Regions from separate parts of the Mesorhizobium sp. P171375 genome, predicted to be linked through region 2. Evidence: predicted binding sites of a transcription regulator. Region 2 holds the regulator's gene; the other holds the start of a gene.
The links. Region 2 encodes PhoB, which activates phosphate uptake and scavenging genes when phosphate is short. Its sites were predicted from a motif close to TGTCATNNANCTGTCAT; they were not measured.
Positions count from the first base shown of each region.

Region 1: ACYHH6_RS02800 (alkaline phosphatase D family protein) is a predicted target of PhoB. The motif match lies at 1,422-1,438, and genes of this name have one in related genera.

Region 1 covers NZ_JBYNWF010000001.1:564,974-572,300, forward strand. The annotation lists gene ACYHH6_RS02800 (alkaline phosphatase D family protein) at 1-1,350, opposite strand, end outside; gene ACYHH6_RS02805 (MFS transporter) at 1,671-2,954, opposite strand; gene ACYHH6_RS02810 (TetR/AcrR family transcriptional regulator) at 3,029-3,646, shown strand; gene ACYHH6_RS02815 (hypothetical protein) at 3,910-4,506, shown strand; gene ppa (inorganic diphosphatase) at 4,769-5,302, opposite strand; gene ACYHH6_RS02825 (GNAT family N-acetyltransferase) at 5,431-5,937, opposite strand; gene ACYHH6_RS02830 (TPM domain-containing protein) at 6,106-6,744, opposite strand; gene ACYHH6_RS02835 (TPM domain-containing protein) at 6,750-7,327, opposite strand, start outside.
Region 2 covers NZ_JBYNWF010000001.1:208,458-215,784, reverse strand. The annotation lists gene pstB (phosphate ABC transporter ATP-binding protein PstB) at 1-258, shown strand, start outside; gene phoU (phosphate signaling complex protein PhoU) at 300-1,004, shown strand; gene phoB (phosphate regulon transcriptional regulator PhoB) at 1,021-1,710, shown strand; gene ACYHH6_RS01070 (ROK family protein) at 1,735-2,970, opposite strand; gene xylF (D-xylose ABC transporter substrate-binding protein) at 3,240-4,280, shown strand; gene ACYHH6_RS01060 (sugar ABC transporter permease) at 4,429-5,760, shown strand; gene ACYHH6_RS01055 (ATP-binding cassette domain-containing protein) at 5,774-6,571, shown strand; gene ACYHH6_RS01050 (CHASE domain-containing protein) at 6,737-7,327, shown strand, end outside.

The DNA.
Region 1 (7,327 bases), 360 kb from region 2:
GGCATGGATCGGGCCGGAGACGAATTCCCAGAACGGATTGAAGTCCTGGAACTGCGCCTTGTCGGGGTTGTAGTAGTGCGCGGCCGTGTAGTGCACGTCGGCCGTCAGCCACACTGTGTTGGTGATGCCGGCGTTCTTGATGTAGCGCAACAGGTCGGCGATCTCGAGCTCGCGGCCCTTTGGCAGGCCGTTGTCGCCATTGCTGACGGCTTCCGCGCCGACCTTCTTGGTGCCGTCGTCCCAGACGACGAGGCCGAGCGGCATGTCGGCGGCGATGATCTTCCAGGTCGCCTTGGAGTTGGTCAGTTCGCGCTTCAGCCATTTGGTCTGCTGTTCGCCGAGCATACGGGACTCCGGCGTCATGGTGTCCTGCATGTCAGGGCCGTTGGGGCCGCGATAGGAGCGCATGTCGAGGAAGAACACGTCGAGCAGCGGCCCATGGGATATCTTACGATAGACGCGGCCCGGCTCCGACGGTTCGTAGCGGATCGTCGTCATCTCATGGAAGGCGCGCGCCGCACGCGCCGCCAGCACATGGATGGATTTTTCGGTGTAGCGGCTGTCGGCGCTCAAATCCTTCGAATCCGACCAGTTGTTCAGCACTTCGTGGTCGTCCCACTGGTAGAAGTTCGGGCAGATGGCGCTCAGGGCGAGAACGTTCTTGTCCATCATGTTGTACTTCCACTGGTCGCGGTACTCGTCCAGCGTCTCGGCCACCTTGCGCTTGCCGTCGATGAGGACGACGTTCTTCCATTTGCCGCCGCCAGGCAGGTCGACCTCATCCTTCATGGCGCCATCGGCATAGATCGTGTCGCCGGAATGCAGGAAGAAGTCAGGCGTGTGCTTGGCGATGGTGGCGTAGGTCTTCATGCCGGTCTCGTCGATGCCCCAGCCCTGGCCGGCCGTGTCGCCCGACCAGGCAAACTTGATGTCGCGCTTCGAGGCCGGTGCAGTGCGGAAGCGCCCGACGATCGGCTCGGAAACGACATTGATGTCGGCGAGGTCGGCGGCCGTCATGCGGTAGAAGATGTCCTGGTCGGCAGCCAAGTCGGTGAGCAGCCGCTTGACCGTAAAGTCGCTGGCCGGCGAGGTATCGAGCGGCGCCAGCCGGGTGGCGTTGGCGAAATTCTCGGTCGACGACACTTCGAACATGACGCGCGAGGGTCGATCGGTGCGCGTCCACACCATGCCGCTCGAGGCATCGACATCGCCGGACTGGACGCCATGGGTAAAGGCCGGGCGCTGGCTGGCGCGCGAATAATAGGGCAAAGCGAGGCCCGATGCGCCGAGCAGACCGGCCGCACTCGCTGAGGTGACGAAAGCGCGGCGGGTCATCGAGATCTTGTTCATGGCTGTCTCCTGATGGCTTGAACGTCCGCCACCAGCGTCCAGCCTCAATGTTTCAGCCGCATCTCGGAAAGATGAAGTTTTGATAACAATGAACAGTCGAACTGCTGATCTCCCCCCTCGTGGGGGAGATGGCCGGCAGGCCAGAGGGGGGCGCGAAGGATCGCCAGCCACTCGGGTGCTTGCCGGCCAAGCGCCGGCTTAACGATTCGATTGAACGGAAAACACGAAGATTGAACTGATAACTCGGCGGGACAGCGCCCCCCTCTGCCCTGCCGGGCATCTCCCCCACAAGGGGGGAGATCAGCGCTCCACCGTCGCGCTCAAGCCACCTGCGGCTCCGGGTCGAAGGCCGGCCGGCTCGTATTGATCAGCAGCGACAGACACGCCGCCACAATCGCCGTCATGCCGGCAATCAGGAAGGCCAGTTCATAATTGCCCTGCAATTCCCGCATGGTGCCGCCGAAGGCTGCGGCGGCTGCCGCACCGACCTGATGACCGGCGACGATCCAGCCGAACACGATCGGGCCGCTGCGGTCGCCGAAGGCTTCGTTGGCGAGCCGCAGCGTCGGCGGCACGGTGGCGATCCAGTCGAGGCCGTAGAGCACGGCAAAGATGATCAGGCTGGTCGCCGAGAAGCCGGAATAGGGCAGGTAGATCAGCGACAGGCCGCGAATGCCATAGTAGACACCGAGCAGCTTGCGCGGGTCGAAACGGTCGGTGAGCCAGCCCGACAGCGTCGTGCCGATCAGGTCGAAAATGCCCATCATCGACAAAAGGCCGGCCGCCTGCACCTCGCCGATGCCCATGTCGCCGCAAAAGGAGATCAGATGGGTGCCGACCAGCCCGTTGGTCGTGAATCCGCAGACGAAGAAGGTGGCGAACAGATACCAGAATACCCTGGTTCCCGCGGCGCGGCGCAGCGTGTTCAGCGTATGCGCCAGGAAATTGCCTTGCGAGGCCGGCGACACCGGCGGCACGTCATCGGCCTCGGCGCCATAGCGCACCATGCCGATCGAAGCCGGGCGCTCCGGCACCAGCAGCCAGACCAGCGGCAACAGACAGGCGGTGGCGACAGAGACGGCGATGGCAACCGGCTGCCAGCCGCCCGACTGGGCGAGCGAGGCGAGCAGCGGCAGGAACACCAGCAAGCCGGTGGCGCTGGAGGCTGACATCAGCCCCATGACAAGACCGCGATTGGTCTTGAACCAGCGATTGACGATGGTGGCGCCAAGCACCGTAGCAACAGCACCGGAGCCGATGCCGGAAAACACCCCCCAGGTGATGAACAAGTGCCAAGGCTCGGTCATCAGCAGGCTGAGCGCGGTTGAGCCCGACATGACCACCAGCGAGGCCAGCAGCGTGCGGCGCAGACCGATACGCTCCATCAATGCGGCGGCGAACGGCCCGGTCAGGCCATAGAGGAAGATGCCGATGGCAGCGGCAATCGAAACGGTATCCCGTCCCCAGCCGAAGCTTTTGTCCAGCGGCAGCATCATCACGGAGGGAGCCGAACGCAGACCGGCCGCGATCAGCAGGCAGAGGAAGATGACGCCGACCACGACGAAAGCGTAGCGCTGGCCAAAGGGACGGGATTGAGCTATCATGTTACTGACCGGTACGTTGCAGGGTGGAGGCAGGTATATGTACCGATCGGTAACATTGTCAATCGAGTCATATGATGCCAACGGACAAAAATATTGAACTGACCATCAACGACGGTCATGCAGCGGCGCCGCCCAAGGCTGCCAAGAAGATCCTCGACGTCGCCTACGACCTGTTTTACCGGCGCGGCATCAGGGCGATCGGCGTCGACGAAATCGTCAAGCGCGCCGGCGTGACCAAGCCCAGCCTCTACCGCAGCTTTCCCTCCAAGGACGAGCTCGCCGCCTCCTATCTGCGGCAATATGACCGTGAATATTGGGAGCGTTTCGACGAAGCCGTGGCCGCTCATCCCGGCAACCCGCGCGCGCAGATCAGCGCCTTCCTGACCCGCGTCGGCAAGCGTACGCAAAGACCGGACTATCGCGGCTGCGGCATGACCAACGCGGCGGTGGAATACCCGGAACACGGCCATCCGGCACGCGTCGTCAGCGAAGCCAACAAGCAGGAACTACGCCGCCGCTTGCGCGAAATGGCGGCAGCAATGGGTGCACAAGACCCTGACACGCTGGGCGACGGCCTGCTGCTTCTGATCGAGGGCGCCTATATCAGCGGCCAGCTGTTCGGCCTTGGCGGCCCGGCGGCATCGGTGGCGCGCAACGCCGACCTGCTGATCGAAGCCAGCTTGAAGAAATAACATTTTCGAGCGTTGGCGCCGCCCCTCACCTGCCTGCCGGCATCCTCTCCCCGTAAACGGGGCGAGGGGCGCTCCCATCACCGATTTCGCCAATCACCAACGTTGCAAGAGTATCGCTGGGGCGCGGCCAGCCTCTTTCTCCCCGTTCACGGGGAGAAATGCCCGGCAGGGCAATGAGGGGCGGCGCCAACCGCTGATAGCGCACGCTAGGCCTGTCGAAAATTTGACGATAGGCTGGAACGAACTCCACGGGAGACGTCCACATGCGCACCCTGCTGCTTGTCCCCTTTGCCCTTGCCGCCCTCTGCCAGGCAGCCCATTCCGACGGCATATCCAGCGCCTACACCGATCTCGACTCGCAAAAGGATTGCGTGACCTATGCGCAGGCGGAGGAAGGCGACGGCGACTGGGCTGAACTCGCCTGCGCCGGCTATCGCGGCTATCCCGTGCTGATCGCCTATGACGATGCGCGTGAATCGCTGTTTTACGGATTTCCGCCCGGCGGCGACATGACCTCGGTCTGGGAGAGCTTTTCCGGCTTCAACTCGTCCGGCGCCAAGATCGAATGGCGCATCGAGAGCAAGGGGGACGTCGCCGTTCCCTTCGCCGTCATCCACCGCCGCTCGATCGGCAACCCCGAGGACGAGAACAAGCCGACCGAAGTGCTGCTCGTCGCCAAGGTCGCCCAGATGGAAGCCCGCGATGGCTGCACCATCGGCCTTGTGCTCGCCACCGGCAACCCGCAAGCCAACGATCAGGCGCGCAAACTGGCGGATGAGAAAGCGAAGAGTTTCGCCTGCGGCAAGGACAAGCACACCGTCATTGGCGATGTGCCGGCGTTTGGTAGGGTGGATAACTAAGGGCCGTTCGCGTTGGAACGCCCCTTATGCAGTGTCGTCGGTTCGTGCTGCCCCTCATTGTCCTGCCGGACATTTCTCCCCGTATAGTGACGGGGAGAAAGACGCTGTCATCGCAGCTTTCGCCAACTCACACGTTGCAGAATGAGAAGCCGAGGACAGGGCTACTCCCTTCTCCCCGTCACTACACGGGGAGAAGGTGCCGGCAGGCGGATGAGGGGCGGCGCCGTGCTTAGCGGCCGCTCGCACCCCCAAGCGTCGCCGCCTACTTCGCCGCCTTCGCCCGCGCGATCGCGTCGATAATCATCTTCTTGGCGTATTTGGAATCGTGCCAGCCTTCGATCTTGACCCATTTGCCGGGTTCGAGATCCTTGTAGTGCTCGAAGAAGTGCTGCACCTGGTCACGGGTGATCTCGGGTAGCTGCGTGTATTCGGTGACGTTTTCGTAGCGCAGCGTCAGCTTTGGTGAGGGCACGGCGATGATCTTCTCGTCCTGGCCGGCATTGTCTTCCATGATCAAGACGCCGATCGGCCGCACATTGATGACGCAGCCCGGCACCAGCGCGCGCGTGTTGCAGACCAGAACGTCGATCGGGTCGCCATCGCCCGAAAGCGTGTGCGGCACGAAGCCGTAATTGCCGGGGTAGCGCATCGAGGTGTGCAGGAAGCGGTCGACGAACAGTGTGCCGGCCTCCTTGTCCATCTCGTATTTGATCGGCTCGCCGCCGATCGGCACCTCGATGATGACGTTGACGTCGTCAGGCGGATTCTTTCCGCTGGCAATGGCTTCAATGCGCATGGCTCAATCCCTCTCTCGATTTCCAAGATCGATAGCGGGCGAAGCGCAGCCGCGCAATGCGGCGATTGGTACGCAGCGCTCATGGAAGCGCACAGTTTGTGAATGGGCTGTAACCGAGGCGGCGCCTGCTATTCCCAGACGAAGGCGACCTTCTTCAGCGCCTTCTGCTCGAAAATCTCGACGCCCTCGGCAACATCGCGGCCGCCGGCGCCGGCATAGAAGGCGAGCGCGTTCTGGTTGTCTTCCAGCGCCCACACCACCATGCCTTTCAGACCGTGGTCGGCAAGCCGTGCCCGCGCCGCCTTGAACAGCCGGCTGCCGAGCCCGATGCCCTGATACTCCGGACGCAAATAAAGCTCGTATATCTCGCCCTGCTGCCGAAGTTCGCGCGCGCGGTTCTTGCCGATCGTGGCATAGCCGGCAATGGTGCCGCCGATCTCGACCACCAGCACGCTGGCGGCACGGCGAATCGCGTTCGCCCACCAGTCGGCGCCGCGACGGTTGATCATCGAGGTCAGCGAGCGATGCGGGATGATGCCGGAATAGGCGCCCTCCCAAGCCTGCTGATGCACGTCGGCGATGGCGCCAGCGTCGCGTGGTTCTGCCTTCCTGATGTCGATGCTCAGCGTATTCATGATTTGTTAACCATAAACCCGCATCGGCCATTTGCAAGAGTCGAGGCCAACTCGCCAACCGCTTTCTCACAGCCGACCACGACACTGGTGACATCGGGCAAAGCCTGCCTGAAAAACGCGCTCAGCCGAGGCGGTCAGGCGTGCGGCTGAGGTGCGTTCGCTGGCTTTTCATATCTCGACGAGATGATCGTCCAGCTCATTTGCGTCGCCTGACGTCACCGGGAAATGCTCGGCCAGCACCGCGCCGACCTGCCCGATCGCCTTGACGAAGCCGTCGGCGAGCCGGTCGTCGCCGGCATGCTGCGTAAGGTCGCGGATGACGCCGTCCCAGACATGCTGGCCGACCTTGCTGTTGATGCCCGAGTCGGCGACCACTTCGGCATAGCGTTCGGCGATCGACACGAAGACCAGCACGCCGGTGCGCGCCGTGGTGCGATGGACATTGCGGGCGAGGAACTGCCTGAGCGCATTGTCATGTGCCGCCTGATAACGCTGCCGGCGCGGCACCAGATGGATGCGCAAAGCGGGCAGCGCCCACAACAGCACTAGCACCGAGGCCAGCGCCAGCAGCTGTACAATGACGAAATGCGGCAGCCGGATCGACAGCCACCAGGCTTCCAGCCCATAGGCGACGGCGAGACTGACGATCAGCATGCCGGATGTCGCCATGAAGGCGGCCGGAAAGAAATAGCTGTCGCTGGCATGCGCGACGACGCAGTAGATCTCGCCGTCGGTTTTCGATTCGGCGGCACGGATCGCGGTGGCGATGCGCTGATGGTCCTGCGGGCTGATCGGTCGTGTTGCCATGTCTCTCACCAGCTCCCTGAAGACCCGCCACCGCCGGACGAACCGCCGCCACCTGAAAACCCACCGCCGCTGCTTGAGCCCGACGACCAGCTGCTGCCCGAACTTCCTGACGACCATCCACTGCCCGAGGACCAGCCCGACGACGAACTCGTTGTCCAGCTGCTTGAACCCGAAGACGATCCCCTCGGTCCCTGGCCATAGCGAAAAGTCATGCCCAGCCACTTATACACGCCCGGCGACAGCTTGGTGCCGAAGATCGGCGGCAGGAAGGCCATCGCCAGGCCGCCGAAGAACATCGTCGCCCACAGGATCAGGAAGATCGCGACGATAGGATCGATGGGCGTGCTGTTGTCGGCCGGATTGCGTTTGCCGCGCGCCTCCAGCTCTTCGGGATTGCCTTCCAGCACCATGACCATGTCGTCGACGGCTTTGGAAATGCCGCCGGAGAAATCGCCGGCACGGAAAGCCGGCACCATATCGTTTTCGATGATCAGTTTTGTGTGCAGATCGGTCAGCGTGCCTTCCAGCCCATAACCGACCTCGATGCGCATCTTGTGGTCGTTCGGCGCCACCAGCAAAAGCA
Region 2 (7,327 bases):
GAAGTAATCCTGATGGACGAACCATGCTCGGCGCTCGACCCGATTGCCACCGCACGCGTCGAGGAGCTGATCGACGAGCTGCGCCAGAATTACACGATCGTCATCGTCACCCACTCGATGCAGCAGGCGGCGCGCGTGTCGCAGCGCACGGCGATGTTCCACCTCGGCTACCTGGTCGAGGAGGGCGCCACCGACAAGATGTTCACCAATCCCGACGACAAGCGCACCCAGGACTACATTACCGGCCGCTTCGGCTGAGCCGTCCAGCGGTTGAATTTTCAGGCACGAGGACCACGATCATGGGTGAACATACCGTCGCTTCCTTCGATGAAGAGTTGGGCCAGATCAGCAAGCTGATCCGCGACATGGGCGATCTGGCCGGGTCGATGGTCAGCGGCTCGACAAAAGCGCTGCTCAATTCCGACAATGCGCTGGCGCAGCGCGTCGTGTCCGACGACGCCATCATGGACGCGCGCCAGCGGGAACTCGACGATCGCGCTATCACGCTCATCGCCAAGCGCCAGCCGATGGCCAACGATCTGCGTGCCGTGGTCGGCTCGATCCGCATGGCCGGCGACCTCGAGCGCATCGGCGATCTCGCCAAGAACATCGCCAAGCGCGTCGGCACCGTGGGCCTCAGCGTCACGCCGCGCGACCTCTCGCACTCCATCGACGCGATGGCGCAGCTGGTGCTGATCCAGGTGCAAGGAGTGGTCGAGGAGTATGCCGCGGCCGATGCGGCAGCCCTGGCGAAACTCAGGAATGAGGACGAACGTATCGACGTCAAATACACGTCGGTGTTTCGTGAACTCTTGACCTACATGATGGAAGACCCGCGCAACATCACCGCCTGCACGCATCTCCTGTTCTGCGCCAAGAATCTGGAGCGCATCGGTGATCATGTCACCAACATCGCTGAAAATGCGTATTATGTGCTGACCGGCCAGCAATTGCCCGCCAATCGCCCGAAGCAGGACGAGACGGCGATGGCCACTTCGGCCTGACAAGGGTGAACTGCTGATGATCGCGCCACGCATCATGGTCGTGGAGGACGAGGAGCCGCTGGGCGTGCTCCTCCGCTACAACCTCGAATCCGAAGGCTACCAGGTCGAGGTGGTGACGCGCGGCGACGAGGCCGAAATTCGGCTGCAGGAAAATGTGCCCGACCTTCTGGTGCTCGACTGGATGGTGCCGGCGGTGTCCGGCATCGAGCTCTGCCGCCGGCTGCGCATGCGGCCCGAGACCGAACGGCTGCCGATCATCATGCTGACCGCGCGTGGCGAGGAGAGCGACCGCGTGCGTGGCCTGTCGACCGGCGCCGACGACTATCTGGTCAAGCCGTTCTCGACACCGGAATTCATGGCGCGCGTGAAAGCGTTGCTGCGCCGCGCCAAGCCGGAAGTGCTGTCCAGCGTGCTCAAGGTCGGCGACATCGTGCTCGACCGTGAATCGCACCGCGTCTACCGCAAGAAGAGCGAAATCAGGCTCGGACCGACCGAGTTCCGCCTGCTCGAATTCATGATGCGCCATCCCGGCCGCGTGTTCTCGCGCAGCCAGCTGCTCGACAATGTCTGGGGCGAGACGATCTATATCGACGAGCGCACGGTCGACGTGCATGTCGGTCGACTGCGCAAGGCGGTCAACAATGGCCGCATGCCCGACGTCATCCGCACCATCCGCGGCGCCGGCTACGCTATCCGGGAAGATTAGGCGCGCCGCGCTGTTGCCGGCCCCTCAGGCGACATGCTTGCCCGCTTTTGCCTGAATCCCCGGTGCGAAAATCTCCTGGTCGACGAAGCTGAGCGCGCGCATAGCGCAGCCTTCGCGGATCAGCGGCAGTTCGTTGGGCTCGGTGTCGAAGGAGATCGATTTCGAGTGCTGGCCGCCGGCGGTCTGAGCAATCGCTTCGCGCAATGCCGGTTCGATCAGATCGAACGCGGCGGCGCTGACTCCGACCATGGCGACAGGTGCTGGATCGATCAGCGCGAACAGGCTGCCGAGGCCGAAGCCGAGCGCCTCGCCGGCCTTGCGGTAGGCTTCGCGCTCCGGGCCATCGGTCTCGCGGGCACGTGCGGCGAGCGCCCGCATGTCGGCGTCGCCGACATCGACCGGTTCGGCATCCTCGCTCATCATTTTGGCGCTGCGCCAGATGGCGTAATTGCCGGCATAGGCCTCCACGCAGCCGCGCCGCCCGCAACGGCACAGCGCGCCGCCGGGCCGGTGGATCATGTGGCCGAACTCGCCGCCCGAGGAATGGGTGCCGGTAAACAATTCGCCCTTCAGCACCAACCCCATGCCGATGCCATGCGAGAGCAGGATAGCGATGAAATTGTCGCGGTAGCGCTCAGGCTGGCGCCATTGCAGCGCCACCGCCATCATGTTGCAGTCGTTTTCCATGGTGGCCGGAATGCCGAATTCCGCTTCCAGTATGTCGGCGAAGGCAATGTCGGTCAGCGGCGTGATCGGCGACCACAGCATGGCGCGCGCCCGCGAATCGGTGATGCCCTGGATGCCCATGGCAATGCGGGCGATGCTCTGAACATCGAGATCGGGATCCTCGAGCTGCCGCCGAACGATTGCCGTGCATTCGCCGATCAGCTCGTCGCGCGGCATGGTCAGCGTATCCAGCCGGCGCTGCTCCTCGGCGACCACATGGCCAGCATAGTCGATGACGGTGACGGAGAGGAAGTTCAGCGACAGCACCACGGTCATCACCGCGGCGGCTTCCGGGTTGAGCGCAAGGCCAACCTGCGGCCGGCCGCGCTTCAGCGCACCCGTCTCGCCGGGTTTGCTCTCAGCCAGGATGCCTTCTTGAATCAGATCAGACGAGATCGCCGATATGGTCGAATGGCTGAGGCCTGTGGTCGCCGCAATCTCGGTGCGCGACGGCTGGCCGGCCCGGCGCACGGCCGAAATCACCATCGCACGGTTGCGACGGCGCAGATCGTCGTGACGGATTCCAACCGACATTTTTGTTTTCCTCCCGGTCCCCTTGCGCCTCATGATAGTGGAGGCGGTCAGGGACGCCACGCAAATATTGCCAGAAGCCAGCGGCGCTGTCATTGTTTATTGCGGGTCCCGAAAAAATTCGGCGAAGCCATCAGAATCCATCAGAATCGATGTTGACAGCGCCCCGCCGTTGGACCAGTATTTTTTCGAGGCTCGAAAAAATAGAGCCTCTGTGTGCCGGCCTTCGGGCCAGTTTTTGTCGCGCCGTGCGCGGCGCAGGGAGGGTTATCATGAACAGATTTGCAGCCGCCATGCTGGCGGGTGTCGCCATGTCGCTGACGCTGGTGTCGGTCGCGCAGGCGAAGGACAAGGTCATCGGCGTGTCGTGGTCGAACTTCCAGGAAGAGCGCTGGAAGACCGACGAAGCGGCGATGAAGGCGGCGATCGAGGCTGCCGGCGACAAGTACATTTCCGCCGACGCGCAGTCCAATCCCGGCAAGCAGCTGACCGACGTCGAAAGTCTGATCTCGCAGGGCGCCAACTCGCTGATCATCCTGGCGCAGGACGCCTCGGCCATCGGCCCGGCGGTGCAGAAGGCGCTGGACGAAGGCATTCCAGTCGTCGGCTATGACCGCCTGATCGAGAACAAGGACGTCTTCTATCTGACCTTCGACAACAAGGAAGTCGGCCGCATGCAGGCCCGCGAAGTGTTCAAGGCGAAGCCCGAAGGCAACTATGTCTTTATCAAGGGCTCGGGTGCCGATCCGAATGCCGATTTCCTGTTCGCCGGCTCGATGGAAGTGCTCAAGGAAGCCATCGACTCGGGCAAGATCAAGAATGTCGGCGAGGCTTACACGGATGGCTGGCTGCCCGCCAACGCCCAGAAGAACATGGAACAGTTCCTGACCGCCAACGACAACAAGGTCGATGCGGTGGTTGCGGCCAATGACGGCACCGCCGGCGGCGTCGTCGCGGCGCTGACGGCGCAGGGTCTGGCCGGAACCGTTCCGGTCTCGGGCCAGGACGGCGACCATGCCGCGCTGAACCGCATCGCGCTCGGCACGCAGACCGTGTCGGTGTGGAAGGACGCGCGCGAGCTCGGCAAGAACGCCGCCGAGATCGCTTCGCAGCTGGCCGACGGCAAGAAGACGGGCGACATTGCCGGCGCCAAGGACTTCACCACGCCCGGCGGCAACACCGTCAAGTCGCTGTTCCTGACCCCGGTTGCCATCACCAAGGACAACCTCAACGTCGTCATCGATGCCGGCTGGATCAAGAAGGACGAAGTCTGCGCCGGCGTCACTGCCGGCAGCGTTGCAGCCTGCAACTAAAACCGGACCCTATCGGTTCGAAATCTCGGCGCCGCGGCCCAAAAGCCGCGGCGTTTCTCCAAGGGCTTCCGCTTCAAATGACCACGGAAAGCAAATAGCATCCATGTTCCGGCATCCGCGCCAGACGGCAAACCGGTGGGAGGATAGCATGACCGACACGACCTCTAATCAGCCGGTCGCCAGCACTGCTGCGGACCGGGCGCGCGCATCCGAGCTCAGCGCCGTCGGGCGGTTCCTCAAGGCTACCGAACTCGACACGCGCATGCTCGGCATGGTCGGCGCCCTGCTGGTCATCTGGGTCGGCATACACATCCTGTCGGGCGGGCTTTTCCTGACGCCGCGCAATCTGTGGAACCTGTCGGTGCAGACCTCCTCGGTCGCGATCATGGCGACCGGCATGGTGCTGATCATCGTCATGCGCAACATCGACCTTTCGGTTGGCTCCGTCGAAGGCGTGATCGGTATGATCATGGGTGTGGCGCAGGCCGAATTCCTCATTCGCGTCATCGGCTTCCAGCTCGGAAATCCCTGGCTCTGGATCATCGCGCTGGCCGCCGGCGTGGTGCTTGGTCTGCTGATCGGCGCGTTCCAGGGCTTCATCATCGCCTATATGGAGGTTCCGGCTTTCATCGTGACGCTGGGCGGCCTACTGGTGTGGCGCGGTATGGCATGGCTGATCACCAGCGGGCGCACGGTCGCGCCGCTCGACGCCACCTTCCAGCTGATGGGTGGCGGACCACGCGGTTCGATCGGCGCTACCGCCAGCTGGATCGTCGGCGTCGTCGCCTGTGCGGCGGTTGCCTTCGCGCTGCTCAATGGCCGCTCGCAGCGCAAGCGGTTCAGCTTTCCACTGCGCCCCGTGTGGGCTGAGACCTTGCTTGGCGTGGTCGCTTGCGCGGCCATCCTCGGCGCCGTCTGGATCGCCAATTCCTATCCATGGCCGATCGGCATCGTGCGCCAGTATGCGCGGCAGAACGGCATCACTCTTCCCGAAGGCGGGCTGTTTATCGCGCATGGCATCGCCATACCGGTGCTGATGGCGGTGGCCACGGGCATCATAATGACCTTCATCACCAAACGCACGCGTTTCGGCCGCTATGTCTTCGCCATCGGTGGCAATCCGGAAGCAGCAGAACTTGCCGGCATCAACACGCGCTGGGTGACCATGAAGGTGTTCATGATCATGGGGGTGCTGGCGGCGATCAGCGCGGCGATCTCGTCGGCCCGCCTCAACGCGTCGACCAACGCACTGGGCACGCTGGACGAGCTGCTGGTCATCGCCGCCGCCGTCATCGGCGGCACGTCGCTGGCCGGCGGCGCCGGAACGGTGATGGGCGCCATGCTCGGCGCGCTTCTAATGCAGTCGCTGCAATCCGGCATGGTGCTGCTCGGCATCGACTCGCCGCTGCAGAGCATCGTCGTCGGCGCCGTGCTGGTCATCGCGGTGTGGCTCGACACCGTCTACCGCAAGCGGGTCTAGGGGAGGAACGATCATGGAAAAAACTGCTCCCACGGGCACAGCGCTGATCGACATGCGCAACATCTCGATCGCCTTCGGCGGCATCCGCGCCGTCGACGATGCGTCCATCGATCTTTTCCCGGGCGAGGTCGTGGCGCTGCTCGGCCATAACGGCGCCGGCAAGTCGACGCTGATCAAGATCCTGTCGGGCGCCTACAAGCGCGACGCGGGCCAGATCTTCGTCAATGGTCAGGAGGCGGCGATCTCCAACCCGCGCGACGCCAAGAAATACGGCATCGAGACGATCTACCAGACGCTGGCGCTGGCCGACAATGTCGACGCCGCCGCCAACCTCTTCCTCGGCCGTGAGCTGATGACCGGCTGGGGCACGCTTGACGATGTCGCCATGGAAGCCGAGGCGCGCAAGGTCATGGGCCGGCTCAATCCGCGTTTCCAGCGCTTCAAGGAGCCGGTGATCAAGTTGTCGGGCGGCCAGCGCCAGTCGGTGGCGATCGCGCGCGCCATCCTGTTCAACGCCCGCATCCTGATCATGGACGAACCGACGGCCGCCCTTGGTCCGCAGGAAACGGCGCAGGTCGGCGAGCTGGTCAAGCAGCTCAAGGCCGACGGCATCGGCATCTTCCTGATCAGCCACGACATCCACGACGTGTTCGAACTCGCCGACCGCGTCTGCGTGATGAAGAACGGCCAGGTCGTCGGCACCGCGCGCACCACCGATGTCACCCAGGACGAGGTGCTTGGCATGATCATCCTCGGCAAATGCCCACCCGGCGCCATTCCCGGGCCGGGCGCGCTGAAGATCGCCGCCTGAGACGAGCGCCATCATCGGCTGACGGTCATCTTCTCCGATGCGCGATCGATAAGCCGGCTAATATCTGGAACGTGATGTGCCAGCTGTCACGATGGTTTGGCCTCGCCATTGTGTTGGCGCGGTGACATGCCATAAAGGTCCCAGATACATGGGCCGCAGCATCCTTTGAAGAAGTTTTTCCCGATTGTCGCCTTCATTGCCGTCGCGCTGATCAGCATGACGATGGCAGGCTTCGCCTACTTCGCCACCCAGGAGGCGGCACGGATCAAATTCGAGGCGACGGCCGACGATGCGCTCAACCGTATCGAAAGCCGCATCGACCTGCATCTGTCGCTGCTGCGCTCGACGCAGGCGCTGTTCGACGCCCGCAATGGCGAGATTTCGCGTAGCGAATTCAAGGCCTTCTTCAGCGCGCTCGACGTCGACAGCAATTTCGCCGGCCTGCGCGGCATCGGTTATCTCAGGCTGGCCAAAGCGGGCGACGAAGCGGCGGTCGAGCGCGACATGTTGCGCGACCGTGGCGTGCCGCACGCTGTCTATCCGGACACGGCACAGTCCTGGCGCACGCCCGTCGTGCTGTTCGAGCCGCTCGATCCTGCCAACGAGTCGACCATCGGCTACGACATGTTCACCGAACCGGCGCGGCGCGAAGCGATCGAAAAGGCGATGGCCGATGACGCACAGCATGCAAGCGGCCTGGTTCAACTCGGCCAGGGCGCGGGCACGGCACAGACCTTTACCGGCTTCCTGGTGTTC